DNA from 2 places in the Dryocola mayonis genome. Region 2 is predicted to be linked to the other one. Evidence: predicted binding sites of a transcription regulator. Region 2 holds the regulator's gene; the other holds the start of a gene.

Region 1 (10,730 bases), 1.2 Mb from region 2:
GCACTTTACCCGCAGGCTCGTAGTAGCTGCCCTGCACAACGCGGTTGCCCACATCTTTCTGGGTCAGATCGTATAGCGCAACGGTGTACATATCCGCCGTGCCCACGGGCTGGTACTTCAGGCCCGCTTCGTACTGCTCGGCGGTCGTGGGCTTCAGCAGCTTGCCGTCGGCGCCCGGCAGTACCTGCGGGGTGATTGCCTGGCTGTAGCTGACGTAAGGAGAAACACCGTTCTGGAACGCGTAAAGCAGCGAAGCGCGGCCGCTGAAATGGTCGTCGGTGCGGTTATCGGTAACGTCGCTTGCGATAGCTGGCGCAACGATATGGCTTTTGGTGACGATATGGTCGTAGCGGCCGGACAGCGTCATGTGCCACTGATTCCATTGCATATCGTCCTGCAGATAGGCGCCGCTTTGCTCATACTGGCGCTTGCCGGACTTAGTCAGCAGACCCTGATTGATAGTGGAGTAGGTGGGATCCCGCGGATCGTAGTAATAAAAACCGCCCGCGCCGCCGGACTCGCCGGTCCACGGATTCAGGTTTGTCGTATAAGCGGAGTCGTCGGAAAGATTGTTGCTGTATTTATGGAATTCGCCTCCCAGCACGACCTTATGCTCCAGCTCGCCGGTGGCGAAATCAGCTTCCAGCTGGTTATCGATTGCCCAGGCGTCAAGGGAGGAGGTTTCGCCGCTGTAATAGCGCATCAGCTCGTCGTGCGCCGTATCCGCCCAGCCGATCTGGTAAGCCTGCTTCAGGTCTACGTTCGAGTGGGTATAGCTCGCGTTGGAGCGGAACGCCCAGACGTCGTTAAAGCTGTGGGCAAACTCATAGCTGTAAATCTGCTGATGGCGTTTGAATTCATCGTTACCGGGCTCTACGTCAGAATAACCGGTGCTGATTTTACGCCCGGTGCTGGAATAAATACTGCCGTCGGCGGGAACGGAGCCGTGGAAGCCGCCGGACGGATCTTTTTCCAGATACGCGCGCAGCAGCAGGGATGTATTTTCGTCCGGCTGCCAGAGGACGGAAGGCGAAATCGCGTAACGCTCTTCACGAGTGTGCTCATACTGGGTGTCGGTATTTTTCGTCATACCGGTAAGACGCCAGGCCCAGTCGTCGTTTATCGCATTGGTGTAGTCGAATGCCGTGCCGTTGGTATTGTTATTACCGTACTGGGCGCGCACGTGGCCTTCTTCGACAAACTGTGGGCGTTTGGAGGTTTCCATTACCAGGCCGCCGGGAACCGTTTGCCCGTAAAGCGCGGAGGAGGGGCCTTTGATAACGTCGATACGCTCGAGGAACCAGGGATCGATCTGCACCACGTTGTAGCTGCCGCCGTCGCTCATCAGACGCAGGCCGTCCAGGAAGGTGTTGTCCACGTCGCCGCCGTGGAAGCCACGCAGGGCGACGGTGTCATAACGCGTTGCGCCGCCAGCGAAGCCGGTAAAGGCCCCTGGCGTATAGTTAAGCGCATTGTTGACGGACAAGGCGCCCTGATCTTCAATCTGTTGGCGAGTGACTACCGAAACGGACTGAGCGGTGGTAATAAGAGGCTTATCGGTTTTGGTCGCCCCGCGGCTGACGGGAGCGGTGTAACCCTGGGTCTGGCTGGTGGCGGTTTCCGCCGGTTTGGCGGTGACGACGACCGTGTCTTCGGCCATAACGTATGCCGGAGCGGCAAGCGCAAGCGCGCAGAGTAAAGCGGAGCGCTTTACGGTGAATGCCAGTTTCATTTTCTTATTTTCCCGTGAAGGTAGAGTTGGAATCACATAAGGACGCCGTAAGCCATCAAGGCCGCCAGGCGTCTGGGGCTGCCACTGCATATGGAATGCGAATTATTATCGTTATTGTTAGCGGTTTCAAGTGCGGAATCTGGCGGGGAGAAGATTAAAAAACCATGATAAAAAGGATGTTTTTTGCGACCGGGAAGGGTGAAGAAGGCGGGTAAGCATGGCGCTACCCGCCGGATTGAATAAGGTTGCTAACCCGCCTTAATCATTGTCATTGCGCCACGGAAGGCTGCGGCGCTTGCTCAGGCGTTGTGGAGGTCGCAGGGCCGGGCGTTGCGGAAGGAAGCTTGTCCGGCGTTGAATCGCACGGTTTTTCACTGCCGCAGAGCATATCGAGCATTTTTAACGTTACGCCGTTGGTCCAGCCAAAGCCGTCCTGCAACGGATATTCTCCGCCGCCGCCGCCCGTACCGGTGCTCGTCACATCATATTTTTCCACCAGTTTTTTCTCGCGGTTATACGTGTGCTGAACGTTGGTCAGGAAACGCCAGGTGACCTCCATCGCGAGGTCTTTATGGCCGTAGTTCTGCAAACCTTCGGTGGCTACCCACTGTAGCGGGGCCCAGCCGTTCGGGGCATCCCACTGCTGGCCCGTTTTCACATTGGTGGTCGCAAGCCCGCCGGCCTTCAGCAGCTGCGCGCGGGTAACGCCGGCCATCTTGTCAGCGCGATCCTTTGACGCCAGGTTTACATACAGCGGGAACAACGCCGCCGCGGTTAACTGGTTTCTTACGGCGTTACGTTTCAAATCGTAATCCGCATACCAGCCTTCTTTGGCGTTCCACATATTCGCTTCAATGGCCTTCTGGCGCGCGTCCGCCAGCTGCTGATACTCTTTCGCCGCCGCGTCGTCTTTCGCCGCGGTGCTGGCATGCGCCAGGGTTTTTTCAAGCTGGTACATCAGCGCGTTCAAATCCACCGGCACGATAGAGGTGGTGCGAATGGAGCCCAGCTGGTTTGGATCGTCCATCCAGCGCGAGCTGAAGTCCCAGCCCGATGCGGCGCCCGCGCGCAGGTCACGGTAAATCTCCGTGGCCGGGCGGTCCGGGTTGTTTTTTGCCGTGGTCACGTCGTCAAGCCAGGATTCGGTACGCGGCGTGTCGCGATCGTCCCAGTAGCGGTTCAGAACCGAACCATCCTTAAGCTTCACCACGCGCTTGTTCGCCTCGCCCTGCGCCAGGCTATCGCTGCCTTCCATCCAGTAGGCGTACTCTTTTTTAAGCTGCGGCAGGTATCTGGTATAAACCTCGTCGCCGTTATGGCCGGCGAGCAGTTCGACCATAAACGAGAAGAACGGCGGCTGCGAGCGGCTCAGATAATAGCTGCGGTTGCCGTTGGGAATATGGCCCCAGGTGTCAATCTCGCTGGCAAAGTTATCGGTCATGTCCTGCACTTTGTCCCAGTGTCCGCTTTCGGCAAGGCCCATCATGGTGAAGTAGCTGTCCCAGTAATAGACTTCGCGGAAGCGGCCGCCCGGCACCACGTAAGGTTTGGGCAGCGGCAGCAGGGAATCCCATTTGCCGGCGCTGTCCGTCGTGCGCGTCAGAACGGGCCACAGGCCGTCAATATGTTCGCGCAGCGATTGCCCCGCGGGGGGAACGTATTTTTCACCGTCTTTCGGCAGGACGAAGTTCACCTCGACAAAATGCTTCAGGTCAAAGCTGGACTGGCTGCGCTGCATCCGGTAATCAGCCAGGATCGTCAGCGGGTCGCTTTTCGGCACCGCATCGGCAAAGGTTTTCTGATCCGGGAAAAGCTTCGCGGACTGCACATCGGTGAATAGCGGCCCGAGCAGGGCGTCCGGCGGCTGCGGCTGGGTACGGATTTGTGAAGTGTCATCGGCAGCGGCGGGAAGGGTGAAAGTAACGAAGGCGCATCCAAGCGCCATCTGGACAACAAGCAGCAGCGCTCGCGGACGGCGCAAAACAGGATTTATCATCTAATGTTCTCCTTTGCAGGATCGCAGCCAAAAGTTTACCGCGATCAACCATATGAAAACCTTAGACGAATTTGAACGAGCCTGTGTGCAGGATGTAGCAAAAGTGACGAAAGCAGATAAATTACCTCCGCCACTTAAGTTTTACTCTTGTGGATTTAAAAGCCAGGTGCCGGGTTTATCCACGGATAGCGTTACGCTGCGTGAGCGGCCCTGGTTAAGCAGCGTAACCGTATATTTCCCCGCGGGGAGCTGCAGAACGCCGTAGCCATTAGTGATGGGGATATTTTTTTGCGGCTTACCGTTAACCTCCATCTGTTCGCCATCTTCAATGCGAATATAAACGCGGGCCGTCGGGCTGCTGGCGGGCGCGGCGGCCGGCGCGGCCGCAGAATCGGCTTTGCCCTTCGCAGCCAAAGTTTCGCTGGCCGGTGCCGGCTCACCGGCAGGCGTCTGCGGCGCTCTGCCAAATATGACTGCGCCGACGATAATCCCCACCAGAACGCCTGCGGCAATCTGCAGCGGGGATTTATAACGTTTCCACAGCGGCAATACGCCGGCGCCGGTTTCTTCTTCCTCGACCGCGACCAGCATTGTGCCGGGCTTTTTAGCGCCGGAAAGCTCACCGATGTCCCCTAACGGGATCTCCGCCAGGGCCGCAAATTCTGCAATGGACTGCGGACGGTCTTCGGGCTTGAGCGCCAGCGCGCGGTCCACCGCCAGCAGCAAACTTTGCGAGTAGCCTTTTGGCTGGGTTTCTGCAAGAAGCGCGCAGGTATCCTGGATGCTGCGGGCAACGCTTGCCTGCGGGCTGGCGCCGGTAATAAGCGTGTAGATCACCGCGCCTAAAGCATAAATATCCGTCCACGGACCAAGCTGGTTTTCCAGGTCCTCGGTGTACTGCTCAAGCGGGGCGAAGCCGGGATGCAGCAGCGTTTTGCTTTCGTCGCTCAGGCCGTTTACGTTGCGGCGCGAGGCGGCGAAGTTAAGCAGCAGCGGGATGCCGTTGTCCTGAATCTGAATGCTTTTAAGCGACAGATCGCGATGGATATAGTCGCCCTCATGGAGCGCGGCGAGGGCGCCGCACAACATCGGCAGCATGCGCCTTATCCAGGCTTCATCAATAATTTCCGGCTGCTGCTGATGCAGTTCCGCAAGGGAAATGCCGCTGTAGAACAGCGTGGCGGTATAGGCGGTTTCGTTTAACGTCCAGAAGCGCAGCACCTGCAGCAGATTCGGATGGTTGAAATGGGCGAGCTGGCGCGCCTCCTGGATAAAGCTGTTCAGGCCGGCGTTAAACGCGGCGCTGTCCTGCTTGCTGCGCAAAACCAGGCGCATATTATCGCTGCGCACCGTCAGGGCTCGCGGCATAAATTCGCGGATGGCGACCGGGCGTTCAAGCTGGTGATCCCAGGCGCGATAGATGATGCCGGCGTTGGTTGAATCAATGACTTCCTGAATTTCAAACTCGTCGAAGCGATAACCGGGCGGCAGAGCGTCGGGGATCCTTGGGGTGTAGTCGTTATCTGTCATCATGGCCTTATGTGCTCGAAAATTGACGAATATTCAGGGTTATTTCTGGGCACGCCAGGCACCGACTGCCGGATCGCGCAATTGCGGATGCAGGGAATCAATCAATAACAGCGTTATGTTGGCGTCGGGCTCAAGCCAGCCGGACCAGACTTTACGCACCTCGTTAAGCCGGGTTTGCAGGCGGGTCTCGTCAAGCGCCATTTCGCGCGGCACTTCAACGGCAATAGTACCGCTGGCCTGCCAGCCGTTGAGCTCGGGTTTATAAGGCAGAATCATCCAGCTTAGAGGAGCGTGCTCCGTGCTGACCACCATACGTTCATTATTCAGGCCGGTAATAAGCAGGCTGTCCGCGTTGGCGTTGCTGTTTAAACCGCTGACCGGGAAACCGTGCACAAAAGTCATGGCGAGGCGTTTTTCGCCGTTTTTGCCGCTTTGAATGATTTCGCTGCGCCCGTTGAGCCAGCCGCCTTTTTCGCATTTGCCGTCAGGAATAAAGAGGGCGGAAGTCTCCGCGTCCCCCTGCCAGAAAGTGCGCAGATGGCAGCCGTCCTGCAGGGTGAACTCCTGCCACGGCGTGCGGTCGGCCGGAGGAGACATCTCTTCAGCGCGTTCAGCGGAGTTTACCGTGCCCGCAACGACCGGGGCGATGGTCACCGCCCAGTCGCTGCTTTTCGTCGTGGTGCCGTAGGCCAGCGTATCGCCCCGGTCATCCTCCATCCGCCAGCTGACGCTTTCGATTTTTGCGCACTGGTTTTCCAGCAGGGTGCCAAGACGGGGCATAAAGGTATTCAGTAAGGAAGGATTTTTATCACCGTTGGCGACAATACGCAGCGGCAGCTCCGTGTCGCACCAGCTTTGCGGAGAGTTATTCTTGATGTTATCTATCCAGACATCCAGCTTCAGCGAAGGGGATTGCACAAGACGATAGTTCCCTGCCAACACGGTTGTAGATGCCAGTAGCAATGCCACACCACAGAGCCAGAGTTTCATAAAATTCCTTGAAAGCCAAAATGAATAATGATGAGCGGGGCGCCGCATCAAGCAGAAGTTGATGTCGGACACGCCCCTATATTCTCATGGTAACTGTTTGTTTTAAATATTTACTTTCGCCTGCGCCCCGGCCGGTTAATCAATAATCCACGTTCCGCTGTTGGCGTTCTGGCACGCTTTGCTGTCGTTATCGACGGCCACACAGGTGGAGGCGGCTTTCTTCGAGGCCTTGCGCGGACGCGGCCGGTCTTTTTTCAGCGTCTGGTCATAAAGCTCGCTTTTGACCAGCGCGCGCATCGGCACATAGCCCAGCATTTCTTCTTTGTCCTGCTCGGCGACCGCAAGCCAGGCGTGCTCCACCTGGCCGAGTACCGTATAGGTCTGGCCGTTTTCAAGCTGGCTGATGACCTTGCCGCCAAAGTCCGGTTTGCTCATGATGGAGCCGGGGTAGAGCGCCCGATAGCTGGCGTTGATCGGCGTAAATTCGCTCGGCGCGGCTACCGCGTAACGGTGGGTCAAGGTTACGCCGTTAACCTCGCTGGTTACCAGGGTATCGTCCGTCATTTTCGGGGGCGGTGCTTTACATCCAACTACGCTTGTGACCACAAGAAGGGCTAACAGATTTCGCAATTTCATTGTGACTTTCCCTGAAAAAATGGTTTAGACCCGACTGACGTGGAGCGTGCGAGTGCCGCAGAGAAAAAATAGTCCATGGAGCAGGAAATGCCCATCGACATTTTACCTTATGAGCAGGAAACGTCCCGGTCGGAATAGCAAAATTATACGCATGGGTTAAGCATAGTAGCCGTGATTTTACATAGCCTGAATAACAATTCAATGGTGAGATAAGCTGCGGACAACATTAAACGAAGCAGACATAAAAGAAGAGGGGCGCTTGCCGATGTGGCCTGCAGATGATGACCCCGTAAAGCCAGCTTAAGAAAAAGTCTTTCAATCAATGGGCTTAATTTAACTTATTGAATTTATTGTATTAAATTAGGATTGGTCCAGGCGGGGCAACGTTCGCCGCCGCGAAAAGAAAGCAGGCTGAAAGGATTTAACTGAGGTTAATCTTAAATCAGAGATATCTCTTTACTGGCGGCCGGTATTGTTTCGGGCCGCAGCGAAGCCGCTATTTTAACGGGTCGCCCATGCCCGATTCGATAAAGAATTTTTGAATGAACATTCTGCACAAGAATAAAGTGCGTCAGCCGGCCAGATAAAAAAGACGCCGGCAGGGAGGCCTGTATCCCAATTAATGAACATGTATCCAATATGCCTGATAGCGGAATTAAGCCGTTCGGCGACGGGAAGCGGGCAGAGAGGATGCACCGCCGTTAACGAAGCGCCGCCTGTGCAGTGCAAATATCTACCAAATAGCGATATGGCAGAACAAAAAACTTAAATCGTTTTAATATATTGATAATTATGACAAAATATAAACGCTTCCCGTTGAAATAAATTATTGAGTAGCGCGCTAAAAAAACCTATATTGGCCGCGTTTTTCACAGGCTACCTATTTTCCTTTCAATTATTCAACCGTGGCGCGGTCCATAACCCCGGTTGTAGGAGTGATATGATGACGGATAAAGTCCGTATTGATACTTTTGGTGCGAATTCATTAGAAGGCAACAACGAGACTTATTTAGCCAGACAGGCTGAATTTGAATCAAATGTCAGAAGCTATCCGCGCAAATTGCCGCTGGCAATCGCCAAAGCCGAAGGCGTATGGATAACAGACGTCGAGAATAATCAGTATCTTGACTGCCTGGCGGGAGCGGGAACCCTGGCTCTCGGGCATAATCATCCTGACATGCTGCAAAGCATCCAAAATGTCATTACCAGCGGCTTGCCGTTACATACACTGGATCTGACAACGCCGTTGAAAGATCGCTTCTCCGAATATCTGCTTTCTTTATTGCCTGAGCAGGGCAAAGACTACTGCCTGCAGTTCACCGGGCCGTCCGGCGCCGATGCGGTTGAAGCGGCGTTGAAACTGGCAAAAAAATACACCGGCCGTTCAGGCGTGATCAGCTTCTCCGGCGGCTATCACGGCATGACCCACGGCGCGCTGTCGGTTACCGGCAACCTGTCGCCGAAAGAAGCGGTCGACGGCATGATGCCGGAAGTACAGTTTATGCCTTATCCGCACCTGTACCGCTGCCCGCTGGGCATTGGCGGCGAGGCCGGCGTTAAGGCTTTGACCTATTACTTCGAAAACCTGATTAACGACGTTGAAAGCGGCGTGCGCAAACCTGCGGCGGTTATCCTTGAGGCGGTTCAGGGCGAAGGCGGCGTTAACCCGGCTCCCGTTGAGTGGCTGCAGCGCATTCGCAAAGTGACTCAGGAACACGGCATCCTGCTGATAATTGATGAAGTCCAGGCAGGCTTCGCGCGTACCGGTAAATTCTTCGCCTTTGAACACGCCGGCATTCAGCCGGACATCATCGTGATGTCAAAAGCCGTTGGCGGCGGTTTACCGCTGGCCGTGCTGGGCATCAAAAAAGAGTTCGACGCCTGGGAGCCTGGCCACCATACCGGTACCTTCCGCGGCAACCAGCTGGCTATGGCCACCGGTCTGACGACGTTAAAACACCTGAAAGAACACAACATCGCGGACAAAGTGGCCGCGCAGGGCGAATGGCTCAAAGGCAAACTGGCTGAATTGCAAAAGCGCTACCCGGTTATTGGCCATGTGCGCGGTCTGGGCCTGATGATCGGTATTGAGATCGTCAAGCCGAACGAAGCGCAGGATCATATGGGCTGCTACCCGGCCGACGCCGAGCTTTCCGCGCTGCTGCAGAAAAAATGCTTCCAGTCCGGGCTGATTCTGGAGCGCGGCGGCCGTAACGGCTGCGTGCTGCGCCTGCTGCCTTCACTGCTTATCACTAACGATGAGCTGGGCATTTTCCTGGATAAATTTGAGCAGGCCCTGTTAGCGGCCGGCGTCAAACCTGTCTGAACGGAGCAATAACCGCGATGTCCGAGTTACACCCGATTCTTGCGGCCTCAGCGCAGAGCACCGAGGCCTATCAGCAGGCGATTGCGCAGAGCAGCCAGGCCGTAGTGCAGTGGTTGCAGCAACCTGAGATGTATCAGGGAAAAACCGTTGCCGAACTGCGCGAGCGCATCAGGCTGGATTTTAATCCGCAGGGCCTGGGCAACCAGGCGGCGATTGAACGCGCGATTGAATACTTCTTAAAGGACAGCCTGTCGGTGCATCATCCGCAGTGCGTCGCGCATCTGCACTGTCCGAGCCTGGTGGTAAGCCAGGCCGCTGAGGTGTTGATTAACGCCACCAACCAGAGCATGGACTCCTGGGACCAGAGCCCGTCGGCGACCATCATCGAGATGAAGCTTATCGAATGGCTGCGCGCCCAGGTGGGCTATCAGCCAGGGGACGCGGGCGTATTCACCAGCGGCGGCACCCAGAGCAACCTGATGGGGCTGATGCTGGCGCGCGACGCCTTCTTCGCCCGTCAGGGACACTCTATCCAGCAGGATGGCCTGACAGGTAACCTGAAGAAGATTAAAGTTTTATGTTCTGAAAATGCCCATTTCTCGGTGCAAAAGAACATGGCTTTGCTTGGCCTGGGCTACCAGTCCGTTACGCTGGTGAAAACCGACCGCTTCGCGCGTATGGATCTGGATGATTTAGCACAGAAAGTGGCGCAGGCGCAGGCTAACGACGAGCAGATCCTCGCGATTGTGGCGACCGCAGGCACGACGGACGCGGGCGCCATCGATCCTCTGCGCGCCATTGCTACCCTTGCGGCAGAGCACAATATCTGGGTGCACGTTGATGCGGCATGGGGCGGAGCGTTGCTGCTTTCTGAGAAGTACCGCGACTATCTCGACGGTCTTGAACTGGTGGACTCCATCACGCTGGATTTCCATAAGCAATTCTTCCAGACCATCAGCTGCGGCGCGTTCCTGTTAAAAGAAGCCCGCCATTATGAGCTGATGCGCTATCAGGCGGCCCTACCTGAACTCCGAGTTCGATGAGGCTCAGGGCGTGCCGAACCTGGTGTCTAAATCTTTGCAGACCACGCGCCGCTTTGATGCGTTAAAGCTGTGGATGGGTCTGGAAGCCTTAGGTCAGAAGCAGTATGCCGCCATTATCGACCATGGCGTCACCCTGGCGCAGCAGGTTGCGCAATACGTGGCTGAACAGGACTCGCTTGAGCTTGTGATGCAGCCGCAGCTGGCAAGCGTGCTGTTCCGCTATCGTCCGCAGCAGCTGGCTACCACCGGCGATGCGGCGGTGGCGTTATTAAACCAAAAGATTGGCGATGCCTTGCTGGAGTCCGGACGTGCAAACGTTGGGGTAACCGAGTTTAACGGCGTTACCTGTCTGAAGCTGACGTTGCTAAACCCTACGGTCAGCCTGGAAGATATTAAAGTTCTGCTGGCGCTGGTGGAGAAAACGGCGCAGCCATTGCTGAGCACTTAATCTTTTCTCCTGACATGGAAATATAAAAA
Region 2 (10,730 bases):
CTTTCAGCTCCATGGTAGAAGGTTCGTCGCACACCACCACCGCTTTTGGATGCAGCTGCAGGCAGCTGATGGTCCACATGTGGTTGACGTTGCCTTCTACGGCAGCCTGTAGAGCCTGCGCTTTTACGTGGCCGAGCACCAGAATCATCACCTCTTCTGCGTCAAGCAGCGTACCGACGCCTACGGTCAGGGCGTATTTTGGAACCTGGTTCACATCGCCGCCAAAGAAGCGAGAATTTGCCACGCGGGTGTCATGAGTCAGGGTTTTAATACGGGTACGGGAAGCAAGGGATGAGGCCGGCTCGTTGAACGCGATATGGCCGTCGTTGCCCACGCCGCCCATAAAGAGGTGGATTTTACCGTAGGAGCGAATTTTTTCTTCGTAAGCGCGGCATTCCGCGTCAACGTCTTCGGCGTTACCGTTCAGCAGGTTGATGTTTTCCGCCGGAATATCAACGTGATCGAAGAAGTTCTTATGCATGAAGGTATGATAGCTTTCCGGATGCTCTTTCGGCAGGCCGACGTATTCATCCATATTAAAGGTCACGACGTTTTTGAAGCTAACCTGGCCCGCTTTATGCATCTCTACCAGCGCCTTATAGGCTTCAAGCGGCGTGCTGCCGGTAGGTAAACCCAGCACGAAAGGACGATCTGCAGTAGGATTAAACGCGTTGATGCGCTTAACAATATGGCGAGCTGCCCATTTGCCGACCTGAGCCGGGGTAGCCAGGGGAATCAGTCTCATCATTCACCTCTTAGGAGTTAATAGAAAACGGGTTTGGCCAGATTGATAATCCACCCTCTAAGGGTAAACCAGTTTTATACTGGTGCCTGAGGGGGCAATCCGTCCTGATTTTTTGAATGATAAAATAAGTTTTGCATGATAGCCAGCTGAAGGGGGGTGCTATAGCGATATTTGGTGACTGTAGTCACAAAAAGTGCGCGTTTAATTTGCGATACGAATTAAATTTTTTCACACTCCGGTGTGTGATGTGAAGCGTCGCCGTTTCTTTAAGGTTGTTAAGACAATAAAAACACTGCTTTGAGCGAGCCTTAACAGGGTCTCATAGGGGGAATAAAGTGAGTATTCTAGGTTATTTACAACGAGTTGGCCGCGCACTTATGGTGCCCGTGGCTACACTTCCTGCAGCAGCAATTCTGATGGGGGTAGGTTACTGGATTGACCCGGTTGGCTGGGGTGGAGACAACGCGCTTGCGGCGTTCTTCATTAAATCTGGTTCTGCCATTATTGATAATATGTCCGTACTGTTCGCCATCGGCGTGGCTTACGGCATGTCCAAAGACAAAGACGGCGCCGCAGCGCTGACCGGCTTTGTTGGCTTCCTGGTACTGACCACCCTGTGTTCTCCGGCAGCGGTTGCCATGATCCAGAAAATTCCGGCGGACCAGGTTCCGGCGGCGTTCGGTAAAATCAGCAACCAGTTCGTGGGTATTCTGGTGGGGATCATCTCTGCGGAACTGTACAATCGCTACAGCAGCGTTGAGCTGCCGAAGGCGCTGTCCTTCTTCAGCGGCCGTCGTCTGGTGCCGATCCTCACCTCCTTTGTGATGATCGTTGTCGCTTTCATCATGATGTACGTCTGGCCGATGATCTTCGACGGCCTGGTGAACTTTGGTGAGCACATTCAGAAGCTGGGCTCCGTTGGCGCCGGCGTTTACGCGTTCTTCAACCGTCTGCTGATCCCGGTTGGTCTGCACCACGCGTTGAACTCCGTATTCTGGTTTGACGTTGCCGGCATTAACGATATTCCTAACTTCCTGGGCGGCGCGCAGTCCATCGAAGCAGGTAAAGCCGTTGTTGGCATCACCGGTCGTTACCAGGCTGGCTTCTTCCCAATCATGATGTTCGGCCTGCCGGGTGCAGCGCTGGCTATCTACCACTGCGCTCGTCCGGAAAACAAAGCGAAAGTGGCAGGTATCATGTTGGCGGCTGCCTTCGCCGCGTTCTTTACCGGCATCACCGAACCGCTGGAATTCTCCTTCATGTTCGTTGCGCCGGTTCTGTACGTTATCCACGCCGTTCTGACCGGTATTTCCGTATTCATCGCAGCAAGCATGCACTGGATTGCCGGTTTCGGCTTCAGCGCAGGCCTGGTGGATATGGTGCTTTCTTCCCGTAACCCGCTGGCGACCCACTGGTGGATGCTGATTCCGCAAGGTCTCGTGTTCTTCGTGATTTACTACGTGGTGTTCCGTTTCACCATCACCAAATTCAACCTGTTAACCCCGGGCCGCGAGCTGGCGGTGGCAGGTGATGAGGCTGATGGCCAGGATGTGAACGTTAGCGGTACGGCAAATCAGGACGTTTCCGCTCTGGCTCGTCAGTACATCGCAGCGGTTGGCGGCTCAGCTAACCTGACCGGTATCGACGCCTGCATCACTCGTCTGCGCCTGAACGTGAAAGACTCTTCTTTAGTGAACGAAGCGCTGGCAAAACGTCTTGGCGCAACCGGCGTGATTCGCCTGAACAAAACCAGCGTGCAGATTATCGTGGGCTTCGTGGCAGAGAAAATTGCTAACGCCATGAAAACCACCGGCGACGTTCCTGCGGCGCAAGCGCCTACGGCCCCCGTTGCCGTCACTACTACGCCTAAACCGCAGGCGGTGCCAAATGCGGTCACCATCGCGGCGCTGGTTTCGCCGGTAACCGGTGAAGTAGTGGCACTGGAGCAGGTGCCTGATGAAGCCTTCGCCAGCAAAGCGGTAGGTGACGGCGTAGCGGTGAAGCCAACGGATAAAACCGTTGTATCGCCGGCGGCCGGCACCATCGTGAAAATCTTTAACACCAACCATGCGTTCTGCCTGGAAACGGAAAAGGGCGCGGAAATCGTTGTCCATATGGGTATCGATACCGTAGCGCTTAACGGACAGGGCTTTACCCGTCTGGTGGAAGAGGGCGCTGAAGTGGTCGCCGGCCAGCCGGTTCTGGAAATGGATCTTGATTTCCTGAACGCTAACGCGCGCTCCATGATAAGCCCGGTAGTTTGCAGCAACATCGATGACTTCAGCGGCCTGATTCTGCAGGCGCAGGGGTCAGTGGTTGCGGGTCAGACGCCGCTGTATGAAATTAAAGGCAAATAATTGCTCCTGAGTAGCATTGTGCCTTAAGCGGCTGGGGACCTTCCCCAGCCGCTTTTTTATTCTCCCGAATTAATCCCTTCTTCTCTTTAAGCCTGGCCGCCGTAATTTGTGCAACTAAAGGTTGTTTCCCGCGCCTGCTTATTAGATCATGCACCGTTAACGAAAGTTTTGTCTTGAGGAATCCGCGATGAGTGAGGCTGAAGCCCGCCCAACTAACTTTATTCGCCAGATTATTGATGAAGATCTGGCCAACGGTAAGCATGACCGTATCTGCACTCGTTTCCCGCCGGAGCCAAATGGCTATCTGCACATCGGCCATGCAAAATCTATCTGCCTGAACTTTGGTATCGCACAGGATTACCAGGGGCTGTGCAATCTGCGTTTCGATGACACCAACCCGGTAAAAGAAGATATCGAATACGTTGATTCTATTAAGCACGACGTAGAATGGCTGGGCTTCCACTGGTCCGGTGACGTGCGCTACTCCTCTGATTATTTCGACCAGCTGTTTAACTATGCCGTTGAGCTGATTAACAAAGGCCTGGCGTATGTCGATGAGCTGACGCCTGAGCAGATCCGCGAATATCGCGGCTCTTTGACGGCGCCGGGCAAAAACAGCCCCTACCGCGATCGCAGCGTCGAGGAAAACCTCGCCCTGTTTGAGAAAATGCGCAACGGCGAATTCGCCGAAGGCACCGCCTGCCTGCGCGCGAAAATTGATATGGCCTCGCCTTTCATCGTGATGCGCGATCCGGTGATCTACCGCATTAAGTTCGCCGAGCACCATCAGACGGGCAGCAAGTGGTGCATTTACCCGATGTATGACTTCACCCACTGCATTTCCGATGCGCTGGAAGGTATCACCCATTCGCTGTGTACGCTGGAGTTCCAGGACAACCGTCGTCTGTACGACTGGGTGTTAGACAACATCACCATTGCGGCTCATCCGCGCCAGTACGAGTTCTCTCGCCTGAACCTTGAATACGCCATCATGTCCAAGCGTAAGCTGAACCTGCTGGTGACCGAGAAGATTGTCGAAGGCTGGGACGACCCGCGCATGCCGACCATCTCCGGCCTGCGTCGTCGTGGTTATACCGCCGCTTCCATCCGTGAGTTCTGCAAACGCATCGGCGTCACCAAGCAGGACAACACCGTCGAGATGGCGGCGCTGGAATCGTGCATTCGTGACGATCTGAACGAGAACGCTCCGCGCGCGATGGCGGTATTGGATCCGGTAAAAGTCATCATTGAAAACTACCCGCAGGGCGCGGAAGAAATGGTCACCATGCCAAATCATCCGAACAAGCCTGAAATGGGCAGCCGCCAGGTGCCTTTCAGCGGTGAGATCTACATCGACCGCGCAGACTTCCGCGAAGAAGCTAACAAGCAGTACAAGCGTCTGGTGCTGGGCAAAGAAGTACGCCTGCGCAACGCGTATGTGATCAAAGCTGAACGCGTAGAGAAAGATGAACAAGGCAATATCACCACCCTGTATTGCACCTACGACGCCGAAACCCTGAGCAAAGACCCGGCGGACGGCCGTAAAGTGAAAGGCGTTATTCACTGGGTAAGCGCATCCCACGCGCTGCCGGTGGAGATTCGTCTCTACGATCGCCTGTTTAGCGTAGCAAACCCGGGCAGCGCGGAAGATTTCCTTGCGACCATCAATCCGCAGTCGCTGGTTATCAAACAAGGTTTCGTTGAGCCAGGCCTGCAAAACGCCCAGGCGGGTAAAGCGTATCAGTTTGAGCGCGAAGGGTATTTCTGCCTCGACAGCCGTTATGCAACCGCTACCAAACTGGTCTTTAACCGCACCGTTGGCCTGCGTGACACCTGGGCAAAAATAGGCGATTAATCGCTTGAGCCCCTGTATTCAACGCCGCTTTATGCGGCGTTTTTTTTCGCTTAACGATCAGCGATTTAAATAGTTATTAACATTCGCGGTGCGAATTAATTGGCATCGACGCCTTATTTAATAATTGTCTGCCCTTGACCTTAATCTGGAAAAATTATCATTAGCGTTTATGGGAGCGCTTTCATTTTTGCGAATATAGTAATTAAATTTAATTTTGCGCTATAAAACGCTGATAAAGCAACTTGTTACAAATGCACATAGATTATGTGCTCTTCGTCATAATATGGAAATTAACTCTTACAAAGTCGTTGATAATTCGCGTCGCGAAAAATAGTCTGTTGCTTAGCAGTCATGCGGGGGAAATATTCTTAACCGCTTTTAGCCGTCAGGCATTTTTTATTTTTCGCCGTCAGGCGTTTTTACGCCGGGTGATTATTTATACGTCAAAGAGGATTTCAATATGCGTACGTTTAAGGGCAAACGTAGCGCGCTGGCGCTTGCAATTGCAGGCGTCACGGCGCTTTCAGGTATGGTTACCGTTCCGCAGGCGGCGGCCGCGGGATTTATCGATGATTCAACCCTCACCGGCGGTATTTATTACTGGCAGCGTGAGCGTGACCGTAAAGACGTTAATACCAGTAAATACGAAACCAACCTTTCCCATTCGACCTGGAACGCCAACCTGGATTTCCAGTCCGGCTATGTGGCCGATATGTTTGGTCTGGATATTGCGGCCTTTACCGCGATTGAAATGGCGGAAAATGGCGACAGCGGGCACCCGAACGAAATCGCATTCTCATCAAAAAATAAAGCCTATGACGAAGACTATTCCGGCGACAAGAGCGGAATCAGCCTTTATAAGGCGGCGGCGAAATTTAAATACGGGCCGGTTTGGGCGCGGGCGGGCTACATTCAGCCAACCGGCCAGACTTTGCTGGCTCCGCACTGGAGCTTTATGCCGGGCACCTATCAGGGCGCTGAAGCCGGCGCCAGTTTCGATTACGGCGATGCGGGCGCGCTGAGCTTCTCCTATATGTGGACGAACGAATATAAAGCGCCATGGCATCTGGAGATGGACAAGTTCTATCAGAACGACAGGCACACCAAAGTCGACTACCTGCATTCAATCGGCGCAAAGTATGACTTCAAAAACGATCTGGTGCTTGAGGCGGCCTTCGGTCAGGCAGAAGGGTACATTGACCAGTACTTTACCAAAGCAAGCTACAAATTTGATATCGCTGGCAGCCCGCTGACCACCAGCTACCAGTTCTACGGGACCAGGGACAAAGTCTCAGACGGCGGCATTAACGATATTTACGACGGCACAGCCTGGCTGCAGGCGCTAACCCTCGGTTACAAAATTGGTCAGGTCGACCTGCGTCTGGAAGGAACCATGGTGAAGGCCGAAGGGCAGCAGGGGTTCTTCCTGCAGCGTATGACCCCAACCTATGCCTCCTCAAACGGGCGTCTTGATGTATGGTGGGATAACCGCTCCGACTTTAACGCCAACGGCGAAAAAGCGCTGTTCGCGGGCGCGATGTATGACCTGAGCAACTGGGATCTGGCCGGCTGGGCGGTGGGCGCATCTTACGTTTACGCCTGGGATGCAAAACCCAGCTCCACGCCAACGACCGATGGCTACTACGACGCCGATCGCCGTCTGAAGGAATCCTCTTACAGCCTCGATGCGTCATATACCGTTCAGGATGGCCGAGCGAAAGGCACGCTGTTTAAGCTGCACTTTACCCAGTATGACAACCATTCCGATATCCCAAGCTGGGGCGGCGGCTACGGCAACATCTTCCAGGATGAGCGCGACGTGAAGTTCCTCGTTATCGCACCTTTCACTATCTTCTGATGGGCAGCCGGGCGCAAAAGCGCCCGGCTTGTTAAGTTTCTCTGGCCCATAAAAAAACCGGTGAGTTTCCTCACCGGTTTTTTGTCTCTGCTTTCCCGAAGGGAAAGCAAGAGTGCGGATTACTTCTCGCTGATTTCGTGGGCGTTTTCGTCGGTACGGCAGTCGCCTTCGGCGCAGTGGCCATACAGGTAAAGACTGTGGTTAGTCAGCCGAATCCCGTGGCGGGTCGCGATTTCACGCTGGCGGGCTTCGATTGAATCATCGCTGAATTCAATGACTTTGCCGCAGTCCAGGCAAATCAGGTGGTCGTGATGATGCTGCTGAGTCAGTTCAAAAACCGACTTGCCGCCTTCGAAATTATGGCGGGTAACGATACCCGCGTCGTCAAACTGGTTCAGCACGCGGTAAACCGTGGCCAGACCAATCTCTTCACCCATATCAATCAGACGTTTGTATAAGTCTTCCGCACTGACGTGATGGTTAACCGGTCCCTGCAACACTTCAAGGATTTTTAATCGCGGAAGCGTGACTTTCAGGCCGGCCTTCTTTAATGCGGTGTTGTTGTCAGTCATGCGGAAATTGTCCTGTTGCTTAACGTTATGCTCGGACTCGTTGAGCGTTAAGTGAATGCGTTTCATTATATACCCTTCTTTTGAGGGTATAGTACAGCCACGTCTAAATAGAAACTGTAAGTTAAAGCATAACAGCTAAAAAATCGTGGCTGAGTCACCCTTTGCTGGCGGTGCAGCAAACGCGACCTGTGGGGTATTGTACAGGGATAGACAAAAAAGTTACAAAAATGTAGCGATTATTTTCATTGGTAATGCCTATCAATACGGCGCAAACCTTGGCCTGCGCCGTTACGCATCAGGCGTTGAGGATATCGGCCAGGTTGAGCTCTTCCGCAACCTGCCTGGTCCATTTCTCCACGCGCTCGGCGGTCAGCTCCGGCTGACGGTCTTCATCAATGGCCAGGCCTACAAAGTGGTCGTCGTCAGCCAGACCCTTCGACGCTTCGAAGTGGTAGCCCGCCGTCGGCCAGTGGCCTACGATTGCCGCGCCGCGTGGTTCAATGATGTCGCGAATGGTGCCCAGCGCGTCGCAGAAATATTCCGCGTAATCTTCCTGATCGCCACAGCCGAACAGCGCAACCAGCTTGCCGTTGAAATCCACTTCTTCAAGAGTCGGGAAGAAGTCATCCCAGTCGCACTGCGCTTCGCCATAGTACCAGGTAGGGATGCCCAGCAGCAGAATGTCGAACCCTTCGAGATCTTCCTTGCTGCTTTTTGCAATGTCACGCACTTCAGCAACATCTTTACCGAGCTGTTTTTGAATCATTTTTGCGATATTTTCGGTATTACCGGTATCGCTGCCGAAAAAAATGCCTACGATTGCCATGAGTTAAATAACCTCTTGAAACTTAATGGTATGGTGGCGGAGAATTGCCCACAGATGGGGCAATGATAGCAGAACAGGTCAGGGTGCGGAAACAGCTATCACAGCGCTGTGCACAGTCTGCAACATGATGGCGCTTTAAGCGCCGTTTTTTATTTGATGACGGGGCGAAATAGCGAACGGCTAGCTCAGATGCTGCTTTAGCTGGGCTAATAACATCTCTTCAATCAGCTCGCTGCGGCTGATGTTTCTGGCTTCAGCAAGTTGGTTAAGGGCATCCACCGCTTCGTTGTTGAGTTTCAGCTCAACGCGCTTCAGGCCGCGTACTTTATCGCGTTTGAGCTGGTTACGTTTGTTGATGCGCAGCTGCTCATCTCGCGTTAGCGGATTGGTTTTTGGCCGCCCCGGGCGACGCTCGTCCGCGAACAGATCTATTGTAGTACGGTCCGTTTGTTCTTTTGCCATGATTAGAGTACTGACAGGAAATTCGGGATGCTGCGAGCAGAATGCTCCGGCGCATTTAAGCGCGCCATCATACATCAGGGAGTCCGGCGCGCCAACGCGTTAGCCGCATCTTGCGGCCGGTCGGTCTGTTTTTAATCAGTTTTTGGCGCAATCATCGATAAAACGGTGAACGGCGCGTAAAACCGCTTCCGGTTTCTCGGCGTGAACCCAGTGTCCTGCGCCGGCAACAACGTGCGCCCGCGCCTGCGGGAACTGGGCCAGCAGCGCGTCCCGGTGCGTTTCATCTACATAAGGCGAAGCGCCGCCGCGGATAAATAAGGCGGGACCGTCCCAGGCGGGAACAGGCTGCCAGCCGACGATATGCTCATACTGCTGCCACAGCGCCGGCACGTTGAACTTCCATTCGCCTTCGGCAAAGGATTTCAGCAGAAACTGAATCACGCCTTCTTCCTTTATATGCTCGCGCATTAACGCGGCGGCCTGCTGGCGGCTTTTCGCACCGGCGCGGCTCACGGCGTTAATAGCGGCAAAAATTTCATCGTGGCGCCGCACCTGGTAGTCAACCGGCGCGATATCAATCAGCACCAGCTTATCAATGCGCTCAGGGGCGATAGCGGTTAAAGCCATAGCCACTTTACCGCCCATGGAATGGCCGATAATTATCGCCTGCTCAAAACCGTATTCGTCCAGGGTTTCCAGCACGTCGCGCGCCATCGCAGGATAATTCATCTCATCGCTGCGGGGAGACTGGCCGTGGTTACGCAGATCGATTTGCAGCAGCGTATGATCCTGCCCCAGATCCCGGGCGAGCACGCCGAGGTTGTCAAGGCTGCCAAACAGGCCGTGAATGAGAACGATAGGGGAATTGCTAGTCGATTGTTGCGCAGTTTGCAGGCGAGCGTTTAATTTCATGGCAAAGTTCTTTTTTTTGATTCGTAGGGTTAGGGTATCATGAAGCTATTCCTGCCGCAGTGCCGCAAACATTCAGTTTAATCTGGCTTTATCAGGCGGCACCTGTTTGGCGCTACCCGCTGTTGGGATTTGCTCCTATAATCCCAACGACTTGTATTCAGAATAAGATATCGCACTGGATGAAGATGAAAACGATTGAAGTTGATGACGAGCTGTATCGCTATATTGCCAGCCACACGCAACACATTGGCGAGAGCGCGTCCGATATTTTACGGCGTATGTTGAAATTTACCGCCGGTCAGACTCCCGCAGCGACCACTTCCCCGACGGCGAACTCCGCACCCTCTGCGGCAACACCTGCTTCCGAAGAGAAACCCGTGAATCGGGCGCGCGATCGCGTGCGCGCCGTGCGTGAGTTGCTACTCTCTGATGAGTATGCGGAGCAAAAGAAAGCCGTTAATCGTTTCATGATGGTGCTTTCAACGCTCTATCAGCTGGATGCAAAAACCTTTGGCGAAGCCACCGAGTCTTTGCACGGCCGTACCCGCGTCTACTTTGCCGGCAACGAGCAAACGCTGCTGGCTAATGGCAATCAGACCAAGCCAAAACACGTTCCGGGTACGCCATACTGGGTTATCACCAATACTAATACGGGCCGCAAATGCAGCATGATTGAACACATCATGCAATCAATGCAGTTCCCGGCGGAATTGATTGAGAAGGTTTGCGGCACTATTTAATCTGCGTCAAAAGGAAGGGCCAATGGCTAACCACAACCGTGCAGGTCAACCTGCGCAACAGAGCGATTTGATTAACGTAGCCCAGCTAACGGCCCAGTACTACGTGCTGAAACCAGAAGCGGGCAATAGCGAACACGCGGTGAAGTTCGGCACCTCCGGCCACCGCGGCAGTGCGGCTCGTCATAGCTTTAACGAACCACATATTCTGGCGATTGCTCAGGCGATTGCTGAAGATCGTGCTAAAAACGGCATCACCGGCCCGTGCTATGTCGGTAAAGACACTCACGCCCTGTCTGAGCCTGCGTTTATCTCCGTGCTGGAAGTCCTGGCGGCCAACGGTGTGGATGTCATTGTCCAGCAGGCGAATGGCTACACGCCAACGCCTGCGGTTTCTAACGCGATT

The links. The regulator Fur, encoded in region 2, represses iron uptake genes when iron is present. The targets are predictions, from matches to a motif close to ATAATAATGAGAACNACTATCAA.
Region 1: a site for Fur is predicted at 1,828-1,850, ahead of WLO32_RS11875 (TonB-dependent siderophore receptor). Genes of this name have one in related genera too.

What each region holds. Positions count from the first base shown of each region.
Region 1 covers NZ_CP150452.1:2,447,989-2,458,718, reverse strand. The annotation lists gene WLO32_RS11875 (TonB-dependent siderophore receptor) at 1-1,732, opposite strand, end outside; gene treA (alpha,alpha-trehalase TreA) at 2,001-3,728, opposite strand; gene WLO32_RS11865 (serine/threonine protein kinase) at 3,870-5,258, opposite strand; gene WLO32_RS11860 (hypothetical protein) at 5,298-6,248, opposite strand; gene WLO32_RS11855 (SH3 domain-containing protein) at 6,384-6,884, opposite strand; gene WLO32_RS11850 (diaminobutyrate--2-oxoglutarate transaminase) at 7,828-9,210, shown strand; partial or broken gene WLO32_RS11845 (pyridoxal phosphate-dependent decarboxylase family protein) at 9,228-10,701, shown strand.
Region 2 covers NZ_CP150452.1:1,267,039-1,277,768, forward strand. The annotation lists gene nagB (glucosamine-6-phosphate deaminase) at 1-745, opposite strand, end outside; gene nagE (N-acetylglucosamine-specific PTS transporter subunit IIBC) at 1,081-3,102, shown strand; gene glnS (glutamine--tRNA ligase) at 3,290-4,957, shown strand; gene chiP (chitoporin ChiP) at 5,418-6,815, shown strand; gene fur (ferric iron uptake transcriptional regulator) at 6,935-7,387, opposite strand; gene fldA (flavodoxin FldA) at 7,683-8,213, opposite strand; gene ybfE (LexA regulated protein) at 8,394-8,675, opposite strand; gene ybfF (esterase) at 8,811-9,587, opposite strand; gene seqA (replication initiation negative regulator SeqA) at 9,773-10,327, shown strand; gene pgm (phosphoglucomutase (alpha-D-glucose-1,6-bisphosphate-dependent)) at 10,350-10,730, shown strand, end outside.